Regions from separate parts of the Neorhizobium sp. BETTINA12A genome, predicted to be linked through region 1. Evidence: riboswitches for the same ligand, from Rfam matches in the RefSeq annotation. Region 1 holds a riboswitch; the other holds the start of a gene.
The links. Region 1 has a riboswitch for cobalamin ahead of MOV61_RS06965 (aromatic ring-hydroxylating dioxygenase subunit alpha). Riboswitches for the same ligand answer to the same signal wherever they lie in the genome.
Positions count from the first base shown of each region.

Region 2: it holds a riboswitch for cobalamin, as region 1 does, so the genes downstream of both, MOV61_RS04270 ((2Fe-2S) ferredoxin domain-containing protein) here and MOV61_RS06965 (aromatic ring-hydroxylating dioxygenase subunit alpha) in region 1, are expected to answer to the same signal.

Region 1 covers NZ_JALBGW010000015.1:53,862-64,001, forward strand. Annotated here, with positions in the region: gene MOV61_RS06965 (aromatic ring-hydroxylating dioxygenase subunit alpha) at 12-1,256, opposite strand; cobalamin riboswitch at 1,359-1,589, opposite strand; gene MOV61_RS06970 (DUF6656 family protein) at 1,815-2,369, shown strand; gene MOV61_RS06975 (L-threonylcarbamoyladenylate synthase) at 2,403-3,380, shown strand; gene MOV61_RS06980 (FAD-binding oxidoreductase) at 3,408-4,853, shown strand; gene MOV61_RS06985 (winged helix-turn-helix domain-containing protein) at 4,850-5,230, shown strand; gene MOV61_RS06990 (DUF1217 domain-containing protein) at 5,244-7,835, opposite strand; gene MOV61_RS06995 (DUF6101 family protein) at 8,141-8,707, shown strand; gene ubiA (4-hydroxybenzoate octaprenyltransferase) at 8,789-9,739, opposite strand; gene MOV61_RS07005 (MipA/OmpV family protein) at 9,864-10,140, opposite strand, start outside.
Region 2 covers NZ_JALBGW010000008.1:44,870-55,009, reverse strand. Annotated here, with positions in the region: gene MOV61_RS04280 (ABC transporter permease) at 1-523, opposite strand, end outside; gene MOV61_RS04275 (ABC transporter substrate-binding protein) at 532-2,028, opposite strand; gene MOV61_RS04270 ((2Fe-2S) ferredoxin domain-containing protein) at 2,025-2,834, opposite strand; cobalamin riboswitch at 2,933-3,127, opposite strand; gene aztD (zinc metallochaperone AztD) at 3,177-4,571, opposite strand; gene MOV61_RS04260 (LacI family DNA-binding transcriptional regulator) at 4,782-5,810, opposite strand; gene MOV61_RS04255 (sulfatase) at 5,964-7,400, shown strand; gene MOV61_RS04250 (ABC transporter permease) at 7,504-8,256, shown strand; gene MOV61_RS04245 (ABC transporter ATP-binding protein) at 8,253-9,023, shown strand; gene MOV61_RS04240 (aliphatic sulfonate ABC transporter substrate-binding protein) at 9,085-10,041, shown strand.

The DNA of each region.
Region 1 (10,140 bases):
CGAATTGGCGATCAGGCGACGATCGAAAGTTGCGCCTGGTCGCCCTGCAGCCGGTTGACCATGAAGTTCGAGTACCATTCGACGAACTGCATGACGCCGCCTTCGTGGAGTGGCGAGTAAGGACCGGGCTCGTAGGCGGGCGAGCGGATGCCGAAGGCGTTTTCCTCGACGATCTGACGGTCCTGGTCGTTGGTCATGTTCCAGACATGGGTCAGTTCTTCGAGATTGTAGTCGACGCCCTCGACCGCATCCTTGTGGACTAGCCACTTGGTGGTAACCGCCGTTTCCTCCGGTCCGAGCGGGGTGACGCGGAACGAGATCGCGTGGTCGCCGAGAATGTGGTTCCAGCTGCTCGGATAGTGAAAGAGCAGCATGGTGCCGATCGAGTCGATCGTCACATCGTCGGAGAGTTTGCGCTGCACGGCGTTGCGGCCGCTCATCGTATAGCTCTCCGCATCCTCGATCAGCGGCATGCGCGCGACGCGGAACTGGCCGGTCTCGTCCATCCGGAACTCGCTCGGCAACCCGGCCGTCTCACAGCGCTGCCAATGGGCGGCGATGACCGGATCGTCCTTGGCGCCCTGGACACCGGTCGCGGTCGGCGATTCCGGATAGGTGCGGCAGAGCTCCGGATGGTTGGCGGCGCAGTGGTAACATTCGCGGTTGTTTTCCCAGACGAGCTTCCAGTTGCCCTTTTCGATGATCGTCGACTGATGCGCGACCTTGGCCTCCGAGAGGCGGTGCGGCGCCATATAGGGCTCGATCGCCGCGCGAACCGGCGCGAAATCCGGCGCCTCGTTGGCAAGGCAGATGAAGATAAAGCCTGCGACGCTCTCGCAATGGACCTTCTTCATGCTGAACTGGGTCTTGTCGAAGTCCTGGCCCATCTGGCGGCCGACCAGAAGCGAGCCGTCCAGCTCGTAGGTCCATTGATGGTAGGGACAAACGAGCCGCACCGCCGAACCATGTTCCTTGGTGCAGACGCGGCTGCCACGATGGCGGCAGGTATTGTGCAGCGCCCGGATCTGGTTGTCGCGGCCGCGCACGATAACGACCGGATAATCGCCGATCTGCAGGGTGAAATAGGCGCCGGCCTTGGGCAGCTCGCAATCATGCCCGACGAACAGCCAGTCGCGGTACCAGATCATTTCCAGATCGAGCTTGAAATAGGCGGGATCGGTATAGAAGGGCTGTTCGAGGCTGAACCCCTCGCGGCGGTTCTTGAGCTGCCGCAGGGCCTGATTGCGAATTTCCATATACTTACCTTCCTCGTCAATGTGGACAGCGGAAGGACATGGAAATGCCGGCCGGCCCCAGGCCCGCCCCAAACCCTGTCCCGAACGCCCGCCGCGTCCGGTCGTCATCTTTTGTCCCGAGGCTGGTTTCCGGGCTCAGGAGCTGTCCGTTGCGGGACGGGCTCGGCGCCTTCCCGGGCGGCCTTTTCGGCTCTTTCCCAGTGGCCTGTACCAAGCTTTGTTGCTCCACCACCGTTGCGGGGGCAGCGCCGGATCAAGGTTTCGAAGACCCCTGCCGGCTTCCCAATTCTCCGCCTTCCCTAGACAGGCGGCACCTCAAGATCGAGGCGGATATAACCATCGAGCGGGCGTGTCGCATAGGCGACATTGCGACATCGGCAACCGCGTTGGCGACAGCGGCGAAACGGCCCGGAATGCAACACTCCAGCCCCGCGAAAGCGAAACCTGTCATTAAGGGATAAGCCATAAAATCCCGGCTCGAATGGGAGCGATGCCACCGTGCAGGCCAAGGGGAAAATCCGTTACTATAAAGCTCCTCCACCAAAGCCTCCGGCGCCGGTGGCAGTGAAGACCGCTGCCCATTCCGAATTCCTTCGGACGGGGCGCATCGCCCGCTACAATCCGATCTGGCTGCCGGAAGAGCGCCGTTATCTCACCCATGACGAGGTCGCCGAGCGCACAGGCAAAAGGCTGGAGGCGGCCGGCGAGACGAGCCACAACCGGATCAACTCCTTCCATCGCTCGATCAAGTTTCCGAAGATCATCTTTCACCACACGCTCGATGAGCGGCCGCATCTCGGCTATTGCCATGTCACGGCGGCAAGAACGCAGCTTGCCCACGGCGTGCCGGTAAGCTGGTCCTTCTACATTGCCAACTTCGTTTCCGAGATGGGCGGGGAGGAAACGTTCTTCGAGCGTATCAGCACGGCCTATTCGCGCATGTATTTCGCCGTCGCGGTCGAACGAGAGGCCGGCCAGCCGCTGCAGATCAACCGATCGATCCGCAAGAATGGCCTTCTGTTCCGCACCAACGATCCGATGGAAGCGATCAAGAACGTGCTGATGCTCGGCACTTCCAACGAAATGCTCCGCGAGATCATCAAAAAGCTATGAAGACGCCGGGCTCCGCGTTATTGACGGGCGGATATGACGGCTCAAATCATCGACATCACCCGGGACCATGACGGCGCGCTCGCCCAAGCCTGCGCCGTGCTCGGCGGTGGCCTACCCGTGGCGATCCCCACCGAGACGGTCTACGGGCTTGCGGCCGATGCCACCAATCCCGCCGCCATCACCCGCATCTACGAGACCAAGGGCCGGCCGCGCTTCAATCCGCTGATCTGCCACATGTCGGATCTAGCCATGGCCGAGCGTTATGCCGACTTCGACCCGATTTCGCGAAAGCTTGGCCAAGCCTTCTGGCCGGGCCCCCTCACCCTGATCCTGGCCCTAAAGCCCGAAAGTGGCATCCACGCGCTGGCGACGGCCGGGCTCGATACGGTCGGCATCCGGCTTCCCAAGGGCTTCGCTTCCGATCTGATCCGCGCCTTCGGCAAGCCACTCGCGGCGCCGAGCGCCAACACGTCCGGCAAGGTGAGCCCAACCAGCGCCGCCCATGTGGCCGACGACCTGGGCGACAAGCTGGCTTTGATCATCGACGGCGGCGCGGCTCCGGTCGGTGTGGAATCGACCATCGTTCGTGTCGAGGATGGCGTGATCCGGCTGCTGCGGCCGGGTGGGGTGGCCGTGGAAGAGATCGAACGTGCAACCGGCCTTGCGGTGATCCGACCGGAAGGACCAGCGGCAATCATCGAAGCTCCCGGCATGCTCGCTTCCCATTACGCGCCAGGAGCGGCGGTCAGGCTCAATGCCGACCATGTCGAGACCGGCGAGGCATTGATCCGGCTCGGTTCTGCTCCCGTGAAAGGAATGGAACTCGCGACGGCGGTTTTTGATCTGAGCCCGTCGGGCGATCTTGCGCAGGCGGCGGCAAACCTGTTCGATTACCTGAAGCGGGCCGACGCCACCGGCGCCGCCAGCATCGCCGTCACGCCCATTCCCGACCATGGGCTCGGCGAAGCGATCAACGACCGGCTGGCGAGGGCCGCCGCCCCGCGAGAATGAGCCGGGGCAAAAGAGGAGGAGACGTTGATGGATATTTCCGGGCCGAAACCAGAACTTCTCGACCGCTTCGCCGCGATCGTCGGCGAAAATCACGTGCTGCGCGACGCGAACGATCTTGCGCCGCATCTGGTCGAGGGCCGCGGACTCTACCGGGGTTCCTCTCCGATGCTGCTGAAGCCGGGCTCGGTCGAGGAAGTGTCCGCGATCCTAAAGCTCGCGAGCGAGACAGGCACGCCGATCGTGCCGCAGACCGGCAATACCGGCCTTGTCGGAGGCCAGACGCCGCGCACCGGCGGCAGCGACCTGATCGTCTCGCTCGAACGCATGAACCGCATCCGTGACGTCGATCCGGTCGCCAACGTGCTGGTCGCCGACGGCGGCGCCATCCTTGCCGACGTGCAGAAGGCGGCGGAAGCCGTCGACCGGCTGTTTCCCCTGTCGCTCGGTTCGGAGGGCTCCTGCCGCATCGGCGGCAACCTCTCCACCAATGCCGGCGGTACTGCCGTGCTCGCCTATGGCAATACCCGCCAACTCTGCCTCGGGCTCGAAGTGGTGCTGCCAACCGGCGAGATCTGGAACGGCCTGCGCCGGCTCAAGAAGGACAATACCGGCTACGACCTGCGCGACCTGTTCATCGGCGCGGAGGGTACGCTGGGCATCATTACCGGCGCGGTGCTGAAACTCTTCCCGCAGCCGGTCGGGCATCAGGTCGCACTTGCCGGCCTCAACTCGCCGGCAGACGCGTTAAAACTCTTCGAGCGGGCCTCGAATCTCTGCGGCACGGCGCTGACCGGTTTCGAGCTGATGCCGCGCATCGGCATCGAATTCGTGGTTCGGCATATAGAGGGCGTGCGCGATCCGCTCTCCGAGCCGCATCCGTGGTACGCGCTGATCGACATCTCGACCTCGGATTCCGCCGAGACGGCCAGTTCCATGGTACAATCGCTGCTCGAACAGGGTTTCGAGGCAGGCCTCATCCGCGACGCCGTGATCGCCTCCTCCGTCGCGCAACAGAAGGCGCTCTGGCACATGCGCGAAAGCATGTCGGACGCGCAGAAACCCGAAGGCGGCTCGATCAAGCATGACGTGTCGGTGCCGGTCTCGAAAATCCCGACCTTCATGGCGGAAGCCGAGCAGGCGGTGCTGGCGGCAATGCCGGGTGCGCGGGTCTGCGCCTTCGGCCATCTCGGCGACGGCAATATCCATTACAACATCTCGCAGCCCATCAGTGCCGACATGGCGGGCGACAAGGCGGCCTTCATCGGCCGCTGGCGGGAGATCAACGCCATCGTCCACGGCATCGTGCTCGCCGCCGGTGGGTCGATCTCAGCCGAACACGGCATCGGCCAGCTGAAGCGCGACGAACTCGCCCATATCCGTTCGCCGATCGAGATGGACCTGATGCGGCGCATCAAGGAGGCGTTCGATCCCGCCGGCATCATGAACCCCGGCAAGGTGGTGACGATTCCATGAGCCGGTCTTCGAAGACCACGATCAGGATCGACCTCGACAACGGCGTGCGGCTCGGTCCGGGCAAGGCGCAGCTTCTGGAATTGATTGCCGAACACGGCTCGATCCGGGCGGCGGGCGCCTCGATCGGCATGTCCTACCGGCGGGCATGGCTGCTCGGCGACGAGATCAACCGGATGTTCAAGGAGCCGTCGATCTTTACCCGCCATGGCGGCAAAAGCGGCGGCGGTGCGGGTCTGACGGAATTCGGCCAGGAACTGCTGTCGCGCTATCGGCGGATGGAGAAAGCGAGCCGCGACGCGATGCGCGCCGACCTCGACTGGCTCGAATCGAATGCAGATCCGCGCTTCGAGACGACGGCAAAGACCACCGACGCCTGATAACCGCCCGCCCTCAGCCCATCCGGATCTGGGACAATGCCCATAAGGTGTCCGAGCTGATGCCGACCGAGCTGCCGTCGCTGCTTAGAATGCTCACCGCCGATGCCGTATTCTGGCTGTTCTCCAGGTCGTACATGATCGTGAAGCGCTGGACCAGTTTCTTGACCTTTTCCGGATCACTCAGATCTTCGAGGTTGAGCTTGTTCTTGACGATCTTGGCCTGCTGGTCGACGTCCATGTTGGCGATTTCCGCGGGCAGGCTGAAAGTGACGCGGAAGAACTCCTTCAGTGCCTCGTCGCCGAGGATCACATATGGGTCGGTGATGCTGTCCGACATGCGCTCGAAATAAAGCGCCAGGCGGACGCCCGGATTTTCCTCGCCCTGCTGGTTTTCGAGAAGTTGGCGGACGTAAAGGTCCTGGGTCGCGACGACTTCGCCGCCGTTCTGGGCCTCGCCCGCCGAGCTTCGGTCAATCTCGCCCTTGGAGTCGAAATTGAAGGTACCGACGATCTGCGCGAACCGCTTGTCCGTCTGGGTATTCACGAAGCTCTTGGGATCAGCGGGATCCGAGTTGAAGGCCTTCTTCAGGAAATCGTTGGTAACCTTCGAAGGGTCGATCCCCTTCGATATCAGCAGGATGTCGAGCGTCTTGCGATCGGCGAGCAGTTCGTCGCGACTGCCGATGCGCTGCATCGCGTCGGTATAATATTTGGCCTCCGTCTGGGCTTTCGCCCTGGCCGCTTTGAGTTCATCGCCTTCCATGAACCGGCTTTTGCGCAGGATATAATCCTTGGCGACGTTGGTGATTGCCGCATTGGACTGGAGCAGCACCTGACGGGTGACTGCCCCCTTGGGGTCGAAGTTGAAGAGCTTGGCAAGCGAGACGAAACGTTCGTCCTTCAGCTTGTAGATATAGCTGTTCGGGTCTGAAAGGTCGCTTTTCAAGGCACTCTTGATCGTCAGCTTCGAAACGGTGGCGGGGTCGAGGCCAACCGCTTGAAGAGCAAAATCGTAGGATTTGTCGGCATCCGCGCTGAGGAAGTCGTCAAGCGTCTTCACGGCCGAAAGGTCGAGCTTGTAGAACTTGATGGTCTTGTCGAGATCCGCTTCCTGCTTGTCGTCCCAGCGGCTCATATAGTCGCTGCGGGTCGTACTGGTCTGTAACTCGTCCTGGGCCTGGCCGGCGGCGACGGTACCGTCGGTCGCGAAATTGAAGGCCTTCGCCAGCTCCAAATATTCCGGATTGGTAAGGCTAAAGCGGTTCGCATAGCTGTCTGGGTCGGAGAGATCGCTCGTCAATATCTGTTCGATCGTGGACTTGACGACCGTCACCTTGTCGAGATCGAAGGCGACCTTGATATATTTGAGAAGCCGGGGATCATTGATGAAATCGCTGACGTTGGTAGCCGTCTTGAGCTTCTGCTCGAAGAGCTCCTGATTGAACATCGCCTCGGCATGCGTGATCCGGGTCTGCTTGTTGAAGAAGCCTCCGACAATCTCCAGCAATTTTTCCGGCGTGACCGCACCGCCTGCCGGCACAGAGCCGTCCGCGTTGAAGCTGAAATCCTCGGCGAGCGATTTCATCAATGCGAGATAAGGCGCATCGGACGCCCCAGCGCTGATGATGGTCGCGAGTTCGGCGCGCCGCGAGTCCGTCTGGGCGATCGGCACCAGCCTGCCATCCAGTTCGGTATAACGCGTCTGCGACGTCGTCAGGTTATCCTGGTCCGTCTGGATTGCCTGCACCGTATTGGTCAGCTCCGTCTGCATCGCGTCGATCAGCGGCTGGATCACCGCCGGATCACCGCCATTGTTCAGTTCGTCCTGCTTGGCGGCGATCTGGGTTTCGAGATCGGTTTTCTTCTGCTGGCCGAGCGCGATCGAATCCTGCAGCGTGGGAATGCCGGTGCTGAGGCTCAGCCGCTCGGCAAGCTCCGTGTCTTCGGTTTTCGCCGCATTGTACTGGTCGAGATTGTTGCCATAGGCGGTATTGTAAAAGCTGGTCGGATCGGCCGGGTCGCTGGTCAGCACGCCGCGGATGGCATTGTAGTTGTAATATTTGGTATCGATGCCATAGGCCGTGAACAAGTAGTCGCGGAGCCTCGGGTTGGCCAGCAGCTGATCGACATTGGTGATATTGCCGGTCCCGCCCAGCATGACCTTGAAATAGCGGGTATCTTCCTCGAGCGTATCGTTCTGGGCTGCGATCGTCTGGTCGTAGGTATCGAAGAGTTCGTCCATCTGGCCGTTGGACTGGGCGGCTGCCCCCTCTCCATTGGAAACGCCGAAATTGAAGGCTGCGGCGATATCCTTGTAACGGTCGTCGGTCAGGCGGTTTGCAAAGCTGTTGTCGTCGCTGAGATCGCTTTCCAGCACCTGCTTCATGAACGCCTTGGCGTAGATCATGTCGTCCAGACCATGGGCCTGCATCGCATAGGAATAGAGGCGATAGTTGCCGAGGAACTCATCGACGGTTTTCACCTTGCCGATATTGTCCTGATAGTACTTCGTGTCGTTGACGACCGTCGTCTGCCCGGCAATGTTTTTCAGGCTCTTCTGCATGTCGCGATTGACAAGATCAAAGGTGAGATAGGTCGATACCATGGAAGGGCCTCACGACTCGGAATTATGCTGCCGCAATCATCGCAGTCTAGCCTTGCCCGTGGCTTTTCGAAAGCGTTTCGATGTCCCGGTCGGAATGTCCCAGGCCTGCACAGCAATGCCGCGATTCACTTTCCGGAAACCCAAATCCGAGCCCTTTTGCTAACCATCCAGGCAGGCAAGGCTTCTTTAACCGCTATTTTTAAGCAGTCTCGAACATGGCCCGCCCTATGCTTTGGCTATCAGAGGACAAAAGTCCCGTAGAGAAACCGGCAACGGCTCTCAGGTAAAACAAGGGTAGCATATCGATGACCAACACTGTTCTGAAGCCCGTCTGGGCAGGGTCGACATTCAGGCTCGATCCGTCTCGTTTCCCGCAGCAGGTTACCTATGCGCTGCGCGAGACATCAGGAGATGTCTCCATCACCATCGACGAACGCGGCGCAGTGCTGCGTAAGATCCTCCCCGCAAGCGGCCTGCCGCTCTCCTTCGCCCTGCCCGCCCGCGCCTTCAAAGGGGTTGCGGCCCGCGCCATAGACCACGGCGACGGTGAAGTGACGGTCACGCTCGAACTGCATCACGACGATCCGGATCTCTGCATTCCGCTGCTCGTCGCCCACGACCTCTGCGACATCGCTGCCGACTGGCGGAGCTGGTCGGACGCCTATCGCATTCCGATGCTGATGGTGGAAGCCGACGGTATCGCCCGGCCGCTGGAAAACCATATCGGCGACGTGCGAACCAACGGCGTCAGGCAGCGCCGCCGCCATTCCTATTTCGCGGCCCGTCGTCCGCGCTTCCTGGTCCGCCGCACCACCGGCAGCCTGGGCGTGACGATGAAGATTGAAGGCAAGGAAATTATCGCGCGACGCTAGGGCTTTGCTTGTCCCTTTGTCCACCGCCTCTCGCGATAACATGGGAGGGAGCCCGATCCTTGAGCGGTCGGGCTTTTTCCGTTAGAGGGCAAGCGACAGGACGAGGCCGGCAAACAGGATCGCGCCGACGCGGGTGTTCGACTTGAAAAGCCTCAGGCACTGGTCGGCATTGTCGATATCGAGGATCAGCACCTGCCAGCCGAACATCAGGGCTGCGGCGAGAAGCCCGAGATAGGCGAGGAAACCGACGCCCGCCGCTGCGAACGCAAGCAGCAGGAAGATCAGCGTCAGGCCGTAGAGGCCGATCAGCCATGGCTTGGTATTGTCGCCGAAGAGACGTGCTGTCGAGCGCACTCCGATCAGCTCGTCATCCTCCTTGTCCTGATGGGCATAGATCGTGTCGTATCCGATCGTCCAGGCGATGGCGGCCAGGTAAAGCCAGAGGGCGGCGGCGGAGAGGCTGCCGAACACGCCGGCCCAACCCATCAGCGCGCCCCAGGAAAAGGCAAGGCCGAGGAAAAATTGCGGCCAGTCGGTAAACCGCTTGGCGAAGGGATAGATCGCCACCACCGCCAGGGACAGGATGCCGAGCAGGATGGTGAAAGCGTTGAACTGGATGAGGACGAGCAGGCCGATCAGCGCCTGCACGCCAATGAAGACCTTGGCCTCGAAACGCGACACCCGGCCGGAGGGCAGCGGCCGCGAGCGGGTGCGCGCCACTTCCATGTCGATATCGTGATCGACGAGGTCGTTATAGGTGCAGCCGGCACCGCGCATCGCGACCGCGCCCAAGAAGAACAGCACGAGGTGGAAAAGCAGGAGGCCGAGGGAAAACGCGCCTTCCCCCTTGGCGGCGTTCGCCGCCAAAGCCGCCGACCAGAAACACGGCCACATCAGAAGCTGCCAGCCGATCGGCCGGTCCCATCTCGCAAGCTGCGCATAGGGCCAGGCCGGCCGCGGCAGAACGCGATAGACCCAGTTGTCGGATGGAGCGTCGGCCACGCGGCCGCTGAAATCGTCGGCGTTCGTCATGGCCGGTTCTAGCGCCGGCCGAACGCCACGGTCAAGCCGGCGCTTTGTCGCTCTTCGGAGGCGGAAAGCCCACGCATTAGGGCGCGGACGCGTGCGCGCCTTCCGTCGTGAGCACGCTCACGACTTAGGGAAGCGAGAAGCCGAATTTGTAACTTGCCGAAACGCCGAACATCAGCTGATTTTTCGAACCGCGTTCGCGCACGAGACTGCTGTCGGCGACATCGCCGGTCAGCCGCTTGTATTCGGCAAACGAGGTGAGCTCGAGTTTCTCGGTCGCCTTCCAGGTCAGCGCCGCACCGACGCCGACCGAATGCAGGCCGCCGCCCGGATCGTAGGCGGAGAGACCCGATGCCGCCGACTGGCTCGGGGTCACCTTGTAATAGGCGTCGTTGTAGCCGTTG
Region 2 (10,140 bases), on a different contig from region 1:
GGACGATTGCCGTCCAATCATTGGCGAAGGGTCTGACCCAGCGCAACTGCACACCAAAGACCCAGAGAAGGACAAGGCCCAGCCAGAAGGCCGGCACTGCCTGGACGAAGACCGACAGAGCCCGGCTCATCCGATCGACGATACCCCCGGGATAGGCCGCTGAGAAGAACCCGAGCGGAATTGCCAGCGCGATCGCCAGCGCCAGGCCGGCGAGACCGAGCGACAGCGAAACCGGCAGCCGTTCAACGAATTCGGCAAGTACGGGCTCTCCAGTCCGAAACGAACGGCCCCAATCTCCGCCGAGGAAATCTGCCAGCCAATGGAGATAGCGAAGCGGCACGGGCTGATCGAGGCCCCACTCCGCCCTCAATGCTGCGACGGTTTCCTCCGTCGCCGGCAGGCTCCAGACGCGAATGGCGATCGCAACCGGATCGGCCGGCATCAAGGTGATGACCGAGAAAGAGGCGAGCGAAACCGCCAGCAACCCCGCTATCGATTGTATGCCGAACCGGGCCAGTCGCATCACGTGGCCTACTCCGCCTCGCCGATATCGGCGCGCAGGACGTGGTAGTCGGATCCCCACGGCTCGTAGTTCTTCAGCCGCGTCGACAGGCCGACATACCAGACGGGCGATACCAGGAAGGAGACGGGCGCATCGGCGAAGACTTTCTGCTGAGCATCCAGCGCGATCGCCACCCGCTTTGCCGGATCACCCTCGGTCGCAAACCGGTCGAGGATCGCGTCGAAGTCCGGCGAGGCATATTTCGCATAGTTCAGCGAAGCGCTGCTTCTCAGCATCGAGTTCAGGAAAAAGGCGGCGTCGCCGCTCGGGGCCGTGTGCTGCGCCCAGAGCGCGATGTCAAAGTCGCCGGCCGAAGCTACCTGCTGGATGCTCTCTACCACCTGCGTATCGACCGCGATGCCGATCTTGGCGAGTTCCGCCTTGACCACCGGCAGCATGGTGACGAGATCCGGGCGCTGCGGATAGGTGATGACCAGCAGGCGCAGCGGCGTGCCGCCCTTTTCGCGCATGCCGCCGCCGCCTTTTGCCCAACCGGCTTCGTCGAGGAGCGCTGCTGCCCTGGCAAGATCGGTCGGGCGTGCCTCCCTGCCGGCAAAGGGGAAATAGGCGGCGTAGGCACCGGTGGCCGGTTCGCCGCCGTTGATCGCGGCTGCAAGCTCCTTGCGGTCGAAGGCCAGATCGATCGCCCGGCGCACCTTCACGTCAGCCATCAGCGGCCGGGCGGTATTGAAGAAAGCAAGATACTGGTACCCGACCGGGAACGACTTGATCGTCAGGTCCGGGTTTGTCTTGAGCCGGGTAACGACTTCCGACGGCAAGCCGAAGGCCATGTCGAGTTCGCCTGCTTCCAGCGCCAGCGTCAGGGTCTGGGCATCACCGAACTTGCGGAAATTGACCGGCGAACGCTGGTCGGCGCCAGCGAAATGCACGTTGGGCTCCAGCGTGATCGCGGCATCCGTCTTGAAGCCGGAGATCCGGTAAGGACCGCTGAACACGGCATTGCCGGCCCCGACGGGTTTGTAGGCAATCAGCGGCCATTCGGCGAAGAGTGCCTGAATGAACGGCACCGGCTTTTCGGTCGTCACCTTCAGTGTCAGGTCGTCGCCCGCCTCGAAGGTCAGCTTGCCGCCGGTCGCGAGCGCCGCCTTGTTGTTGGCGAACGTTGTATCGAAACCGGCTGCCAGTGCCTTGGCGGTGACGGGCGTGCCATCGGAAAACAGGCGGCCGGGTTTCAGGCTCACGGTCCAGGTCAGGTCTGCGATGCGCTCCGCCTTCTCGGCCAGCTCCGGCACGAGCTTGCCGTCCCGATCGACGGTGAAGAGGTTCTCGCCGACGCCATGGCTGACCAGCGCCCAGCCGTTCGAGCCCTTGGCCGGATCCGTGCCACTGGTGATGTAGGTGGCGCCGACGCGAACCGGCTCGGCAGCGAAGACAGTGCCTGCGGTGACAAAGATGGCGGCACTGAGCCAGGCGGCGGCCAGGCGCGATAGAGTGTGCGACGTCAATTCTCTTTCCTCTTGTTCTGTTCGGATGGGGCGCGAAGCCGCTGCTTGCGGCCCGTTGGGTGATAGGCGAAGTCCTCGACGATCCCACCGCCGAGCAGGTGCTCGCCGATGATCCGGTCGATCGCATCTTCGTTGACGCCGCCGTAATAGGTTCCTTCCGGAAATACCTGCAGCACGGGCGCCAGATTGCAGGGACCGAGACAGGTGGATTTTGCGGTCATCGTGCCGTCGCCGGCAGTGCGCAGTTTCTGCCGCTCCTGCTGGTTGCGCAGATGTCCCCAGATCACATCGGCTCCGGCCGCGTTGCAGGGACCGCCCTGGCAGACGAGCACGCGGCGTTTCTGGGCCGGCACGAGCGATCCCTCGGCAACGGGCGGCGTGTTGGTCTGCGGCACGTCCAGTGCTTCGGCGGTTTCGAGCAGTTCGCCGATCAGCCGCGCCATCAGCGTGCTCGAGGCGATATCCCGGGTGATCGAAAGGGCCGGCCAGCGCCGGCTATCGGCCGCTTTCCAGCGCTTCAGCGATTTCGTCAGCCAGATAAGGACGCTCGGCTCCATGGGCAGGACGAGCGGCACGATAACGACGGTTTCGACATCCTCGTCGAGCAGATCGGACAGCGCGTCGCGCAGGGAGGGGGTACCCTGTTCGGTAAAGGCGACCCGAACCGTTCCGGCTCCGGTCACGCCGGCTGCAAGTTTCGCGAGCCGTTGCATTTCCAGATGCGGCGATGCCGCAAAGGCGGATTTCGCAATCAGCAGGACGGCGCGCCCGGATACGTTCTGGGAAGATAATCCCTGTGTTTTCACTGCCTTCGTCTCACTCAAAGGAGGAGGCAGCAAAAATGAGGGTTGCGGCAGGCAGGGATAGCCCGACGGAACCGTCATTCCTGTGGCACACCCCGACCACGGAATTTCTATTGTCAGGCAGGTCTCCTGGCTCGCGGGTCAAAGCCTTGATCGCCCGTCTTCCCGGCATTGGCTGCCAGTGACATGTTGGACGAACGGCTCACCGCTCACAGTTGCGGGACAGCTCCGGTTTTTACCGGATTCCCTCTTAGCTTCCATCGCGGGATGGAAGAACCTTGACGCCGCCAACCTACACTCCCTCTGCCGACTGTCAACGGCGCCGCTTCATGCCGCAGCATCGCATCAATGCGATGCCCCGGAGCCGCCGACGGCAACGATCGTAAAGGGTTTTCCTTCGACGGGAATCGTACGGACCTCCTTCAGGCTTTCCGCATCGACGACGCGAACTAGCGAGTGCCGCGGATCGGTAATGACGATATGACCGTCCGCAACGGCAAGGCGCGGACGCGGATCACGCCAATGGCCGTCCTTGCTGTAGGGCTCGGTGACCTTTCCCTTGCGAACGATCTCGCCCTTGATCACGTCCAGCACATGAAGATCACCGTCCTCCGTCAGGATGTAGGCACTGCGCGGCGTTGCTGGGTCCAGCAGGAAGTCGACGCGGCGGGTGGGCAGGGCGATCAGCCGGAAGTGCTTCTCGCTGTCCGGATCGATCAGGACGATTTTGTCCTCGCCGTAGTTGCCGAGGAAGAACTGCATTGCCTTACCGCCAAGCAAGGTACCAGTCGAACCTTTCGGCATGTCAGATGGGTAAGCGAGCATTTCCAGTTTCGGTCCATCAAGTCCGCCAGGACGGGCGACAAGAACGCCTTCCTTGCAACCGAAAGCAACCAGCAGGGACGAAGTGGCCTCGCCGTGAAGATCGGTGCATTTCGCGACGTCGCCGAGCTGCCTGCCCGTCTCGTCAACGACGCGAAGTCCGACCCGAGGCGGCAATTCGTCGGGCTTGGTTTCGACTTCGGTGTTTGGAACCGACACCAGCACGAAACGACCCATCGTTACCGCTACGCCGTGATGCGGCTTCGTCGTGTCGATTGTCTTCACGTCAGCCCTGCCTTCGAGAAGAGCCGCTTCGTCGATGATATCCGCCTTGCCGCCTCGATCGTAGAAGAGGATCGCATGGTCGTCATGCGGAACGACGTGGAAAGGACGCTTGCCCTCGAAAGTCACGGGCAACAGCCCCACCTCGGAAACCTCCAGGTCCCGATGCTCCCCGTGATCGGAGAAATCGATGCCAGTCTTGAGGACGTGCATGATGTCATGATCCGACTGCGTGGCGAATACGGTCTGGCCGGACGCGCTGGCGGTCAGGGCCGCGGGACCCTTGACGTCATAGCGGCCGAGTTCCTTGCCGTTCTCGAAGTTGATGGCACGCACGACCGGGTTCGTGTGATCGCCGACAAACAGGCGCCATGCCTCCGTCGTCTCATGATCTTCATCGGCAAACGCTCCGGACGCCGCGAAGATAAGACCTGATGCGACAGCAGCTAGCAGACGGTTTCGAGTGAGAAAAGACGAGGCGGGTGACGGCCCTGGCCTGTCGATCCCGATCTCATCGACGGCGAACTTCTTTCCGTGCGGCTCCATCAGGATGCGGTTGAGAAGCGTGGTTTTGCCAGCACCGAGATAGCCGGTTAAAACGGTCACCGGAGTTGGTTGAGATTTCTGCCGTGACATGACTTGTCTCCAGATTGACGGTAGCTTCGATCATTAGTTCTATTATGTTATAACATTACGAACGCAATCGTTGTCAATCCCGAGAATGCGATGATCGACATTTGTCAGATCGCGATGCAGATCGAAACAAGACTGGCAGAGCTGGACCGAGAGTGGGATGTCGAACGAACGCTGGAGACGAACGCTTCAACCGCCTTGGATGGCCGGGAGCTATCGAACTGTACTTTCCCGGACGATAAGCTCCCATTCGACGGGTGCGGTGTATGATTTGGCATCGTTGATCCGTGCGACGATCGCCTCGGCCGTCAGCTTGCCAATACGCTCGCGATCAGGGCGAACCGTCGTTAGGGAGGGACTAACGCAGCTCGCCGCCTCGTTGTCTCCAAATCCAACAACGCCGATATCTTGGGGAACGCGCCGGCCGAGTTTCCGCAGTGCCCGAAGCACGCCAAACGCAACGACATCGCTGTTGCAGGCGATTGCGTCGATCTCGGGATGGCGCTCCAGAAGCTCGGTTGCAAGCCGCTCCCCGAGTTCAGGGCTGCCGCCTTGCTGCGCCGTATGCTTGACGATGTCGGGGAGGCCGGCCGTCGCTGCCGCAGCTTCCAGCCCGCTCAAACGCTTCTGGGCGCGTTTATCGTTTTCGCGAACGCTGCCAACAAAGGCCAGGCGCCGATAACCCTGAGCTATGAGATGGTTGGCTTGCGCTGCGCCGACACGTGCGTGATCGAAACCAACGGCGGTATCAATCACTTCACCGCCCGTGTCCCACATCTCGATGATCGGGATGTCGGCTGCCTTGAGAAGCTCGACGACTTTCGGGGGATGGTCGACGCCAATGATGGCAACGGCCGCCGGCCGCCAGCTCAGGATGGACCGGACGAGCCGCAGCTCCTGGTCAGCATTGTACCTTGTATTGGCGAGCATGACCTGCAGGTCATGCTCCAGCAAAGCTGATTGCAGCGTATCGATGATGTTGGCGAATTCGGAATAGTAGAGCGAGGTGACGACAACGCCAACAATGTCCGAGCGCGTGCCCGAAAGCCCGCCGGCGAGCCGGTTGGGCACGTAATTCAGCTCCTCCATCGCAGCATTGATCTGGCGGCGAAGTTCGATGCGGACCGTGTGCGGGGCGCGCAACGCGCGCGAGACGGTATTGACTGAAACGCCCACCCGCTCGGCGATCGAAGCAAGGGTCGGGACGTTGCGGGCTACCTTGTCGGAAAGTTCAATCGCCATCTCAGCTCAAAAAATCCCGTGAGTGATCGTTGCGTTAACGGTAACTTTATGCCATCTTTTTGAAATGGAGGCAAGCGAAAGAGGGACCGAAGTCGTTCTTTCGCCTGACACGGCAGGCGAAAGCCAGCTATCGGCGACGCGGAGGAGCAGTATATGGCTGAAAGGCCAAACATCATTCTGATCATGACGGACCAGCAGCGCTACGACTCGATATCGGCGCTCGGGTTCCCCTATGCCGTGACCCCCAATATTGATGGACTTGTCGAAAAGGGCGTGGCGCTTACCAATTGCCACGTCAATGCGCCAAGCTGCGTTCCCTCGCGCGCAAGCCTGTTTACCGGCTACTACCCGCATACGACGGGCGTTCTGGCCAACGGCCAGGCATGGCAGCGGACATGGGTCGAGCAGCTACGTGACGCCGGCTATCGCTGCGTCAACGTCGGCAAGATGCATACAATCCCCTACAATTCGGACTCTGGTTTCCACGAGCGCTACGTCGTGGAAAACAAGGATCGCTATATGGAAGGCCGCTGGTATTTCGACGAGTGGGACAAGGCGCTGGCCGCCAACGGCCTCGTCAAACAGCAGCGCGAGCACTACCGTAAACTCGACGACTATCGTGACAGGCTGGGCTGCTTCGACTGGAAACTGCCCGAGGCGCTGCATTCCGACGCCTTCGTCGGCAATATGGCGAAGTGGTGGGTCGAGACCTATCCGACGACCGAGCCGCTGTTCCTGCAGGTCGGTTTCCCCGGGCCGCATCCGCCGTTCGATCCGCCGGCGCGCTATACGGAGCCGTATCTCAGGCGCAACGATCTGCCGCTGCCAAGGCCGGCGAAAGAAGAACTGGATTCTCTCCATCAGGAGCTGAAGGACAAGCGCCAGCACGACGTGGAGGTCGATCACGACTCCGTCGTCTGGAGCCTCGACCCGTCTGAAGATCAGATGCAGCGGCTTTGGGCGCATTATCTTGGCAATGTCACGCTGATCGACGAAAAGGTTGGCGAACTGCTCGGTTCGCTTCAGGAGCGCGGCTATCTCGAAGATGCCATCGTCATCTTCACCTCCGATCACGGCGAATGCCTGGGCGAGCATGGCTTGATTCAGAAATGGTCGATGTATGACGTCGTCACCCGCGTGCCGACCGTCATCTGGTCGACGGCCGGCCGGTTTGAGGGTGGACGCTCGGTCGACGGTCTCTGCCAGCTCTTCGACCTCGGCCCGACCATCCTCGAATATGCCGGCATTGTGCCACCGAAAACCTTCGAAGCAAAAAGCCTTAAGCCGGCGCTCGAAGGCAAGGACTGGACGCCGCGCGACCACGTGTTCTGCGAACAGATCGGCGACGTGGCGATGGCCGGTGGCGTCGAGTTCATGACCGGCGTGAGGAGCGATCGGTGGAAGCTCGTCCACTTCAAGGGCTCTGAGGACGGACAACTGTTCGACCTCGAGAACGACCCGAAGGAGGTGAGGAACCTCTGGAACGATCCGGCCCATGCGGAACGGAAGCGCGAGCTTCTGGATGTTATGCGCGACTGGCTGATCGAATCCAACTTCAAGACGCGTGACGTCATGGCGGGTGCGCGATGAGCCATCGATATTGCCGGGACGGATCAGCTTCCCGGAGGGAGACATGACCTTGTCCATCACAACGAGTGAAGAAAAGCCCGAGCCGGCCAGCCGGTCGTCCCTCATGTCCGGTTCGATCGCAATGATGGCGGTCAACATCGCCGCCGTGGCTGTCGGCATCATTCTCTGGGCCGTCGTGACGTCACAGGGGGTCGTCGGCCTTCCGACGCCTCTTGCCGTGGCGAAGCAGGCGGTGATCCAGGCGCAGAACGGGCTTTTGTGGTCGGATGCGATTTCGAGCCTTGGCCGTGTCTTTACCGGCTTTGCGCTCGGCATCGCGGTGGCAATCCCTGTGGGCTTCCTGATGGGCTGGTATCGCATTGCCCGCGGCATCATCGAGCCTTACGTGCAGTTCTTCCGCACCATCCCGCCGCTTGCCATCATCCCCCTGGCGATCGTCACCATGGGCATCGATGAAACACCGAAGATCTTCGTCATTTTCCTGGCGTCCTTCCTGTCGAGCGTCGTGGCGACGTATCAGGGCGTCGTCAACGTCGATAGAACGCTGATCAACGCCGCACGCGTGCTTGGTGCCAACGACTTCACCATCTTCCGGCGGGTTATCGTGCCTGCCTCGTTGCCCTACATCATGGTCGGCGTCCGCATCGGCCTCGGGTCGTCCTGGGCAACCGTCGTCGCGGCCGAACTGATTGCCGCGCAATCGGGCCTTGGCTTCCGCATGCAGCAGGCGCAGCTCTATTACGATCTTCCGACGATTTTCGTCAGCCTCATCGCGATCGGCGTGCTCGGTCTCATCATGGACCGCATCGTTCAGACGACCGATAGCGTGCTGACCGCCTGGCAGGAAAAGCTATGAACACAAAAATCTCGTTCCAAAGCGTCACCAAGACTTTCAGCATCGCAGGGCAGACCTCCTTCAACGCGTTGCAGGGGCTCAACCTCGATATCGAGGATGGCGAGTTCATCACCGTGGTCGGCCCGTCCGGTTGCGGCAAGTCGACAGCCATGAATATCGCGGCGGGCCTTACCAACCCGTCGTCCGGACAGGTGCTGGTGGATAACGTGCCGGTCAAGGGACCGGGGCCTGAACGTGGCGTGATCTTCCAGCAATACGCGCTCTTTCCGTGGCTGACTGTTCGTCAGAACGTCGAGTTCGGCCTGCAGATTGCAGGTCACCCGAAGGCGGAGCGCGGCAAGATTGCGGACCATTTCATCGGCCTCGTGGGCTTGAGCGACTTCTCGAATTCCTTGCCGAAGACGCTTTCCGGCGGCATGAAGCAGCGCTGCGCGATTGCGCGGGCCTATGCGGTCAATCCGAAGATCTTGCTGATGGACGAGCCCTTCGGCGCATTGGATGCTTTGACCCGCGTGCAGCTTCAGGATCAGTTGCTGGCCACCTGGAGCAAGGAGCGGCGCACGGTGATGTTCATTACCCACGACGTCGACGAGGCTGTTTATCTGGGGAGCCGCGTCGTCGTCATGGCTGCCCGCCCAGGCCGGCTTCACAAAATAATTCCGGTTGATCTGCCCTATCCGCGCACCGAGGAGATGCGTCTTTCGCCCGAATTCTCGACATTGCGCAACGAGGTGTGGCGGTCGGTCTACCATCCGGCCGCGGCCTGAAGCTTTCAAAAACATCGACTGTTACAGGGAGGAAATGAACATGCTGACGAGACGTAATCTGATGAAGACGACGGCGGTCGCCGCCGTGGCGAGCGCATTTTCCATCGGCGGAAAGGCAAGCGCCCAATCCGCTGACATGACCATCGGCTACATTGCCGACTTTCCCAATGCCAGTGTCCTGGCAATCGCTCAGGACCAGAAGCTCTGGGAGGCGGAAGGTATCACGCCGTCGGTCAAAGTTTTCACCAACGGCCCGATCCAGATCCAGGCGATGGGCGCCGGCAGCTTGAATTTCGGCACGATCGGCCCCGGAGCGCTCTGGCTGCCAGCGAGCGGTCGGGCCAAAGTGGTCGGCGTAAACGATATCGGATTTTCCGACCGCGTCATCGTGCAGGGCAATATCGGCACGATCAAGGATCTGAAAGGCAAGAAGGTCGGAGTGCCGCAGGGTACTTCCGGCGATATGATCCTCCGCATGACGCTCACCAAGGCCGGCATGACGGTCGGCGACATTCAGGTCGTGCCGATGGATCCTGCAACGATCGTTTCCGCGTTCACGTCAAAGCAGATTGATGGTGCCGGTATCTGGTATCCACTGATCGACACGATCAAACCGCGCGTTCCGGATATGAAGGAGCTGGCGTCCAACCAGGATTTCTATCCGCAGACGTCGTTCATCAACACCTTCGTCGCCCGCAACGAAATCGTCCAGCAGAACCCGGATCTCGTGAAGAAATTCCTGCGCGTCATGAAGAAGGCGATGGATTACCGCGCCGCGAATATCGACCGGTCCATTCAGATTACGACGGCCTTCCTCAATGCCCCGGCAGATGCGACCGAGAAGGTCGCCCGCAGCCGCAAGATGCTGACAAGCAGAGAACTGGACGCCTTCACAAGGGACGGCACAGTCAACAAGTGGCTGGCGGACTTCAACAAGATGTTTCAGGAGTTCGGCACGGTGAAGGATCCGTTGCCCCCGGAACAGTTCTATACGGGAGATTTGTTCACCAGCGCTTGAACCTCATCCGCTCCTCGCTTGTTAGTCGACCGGCCTCGTAGTCGGCGATGTCATCGATGGACCATCCCGAAAGATGCATGTTGTGATGGTTTCACACCG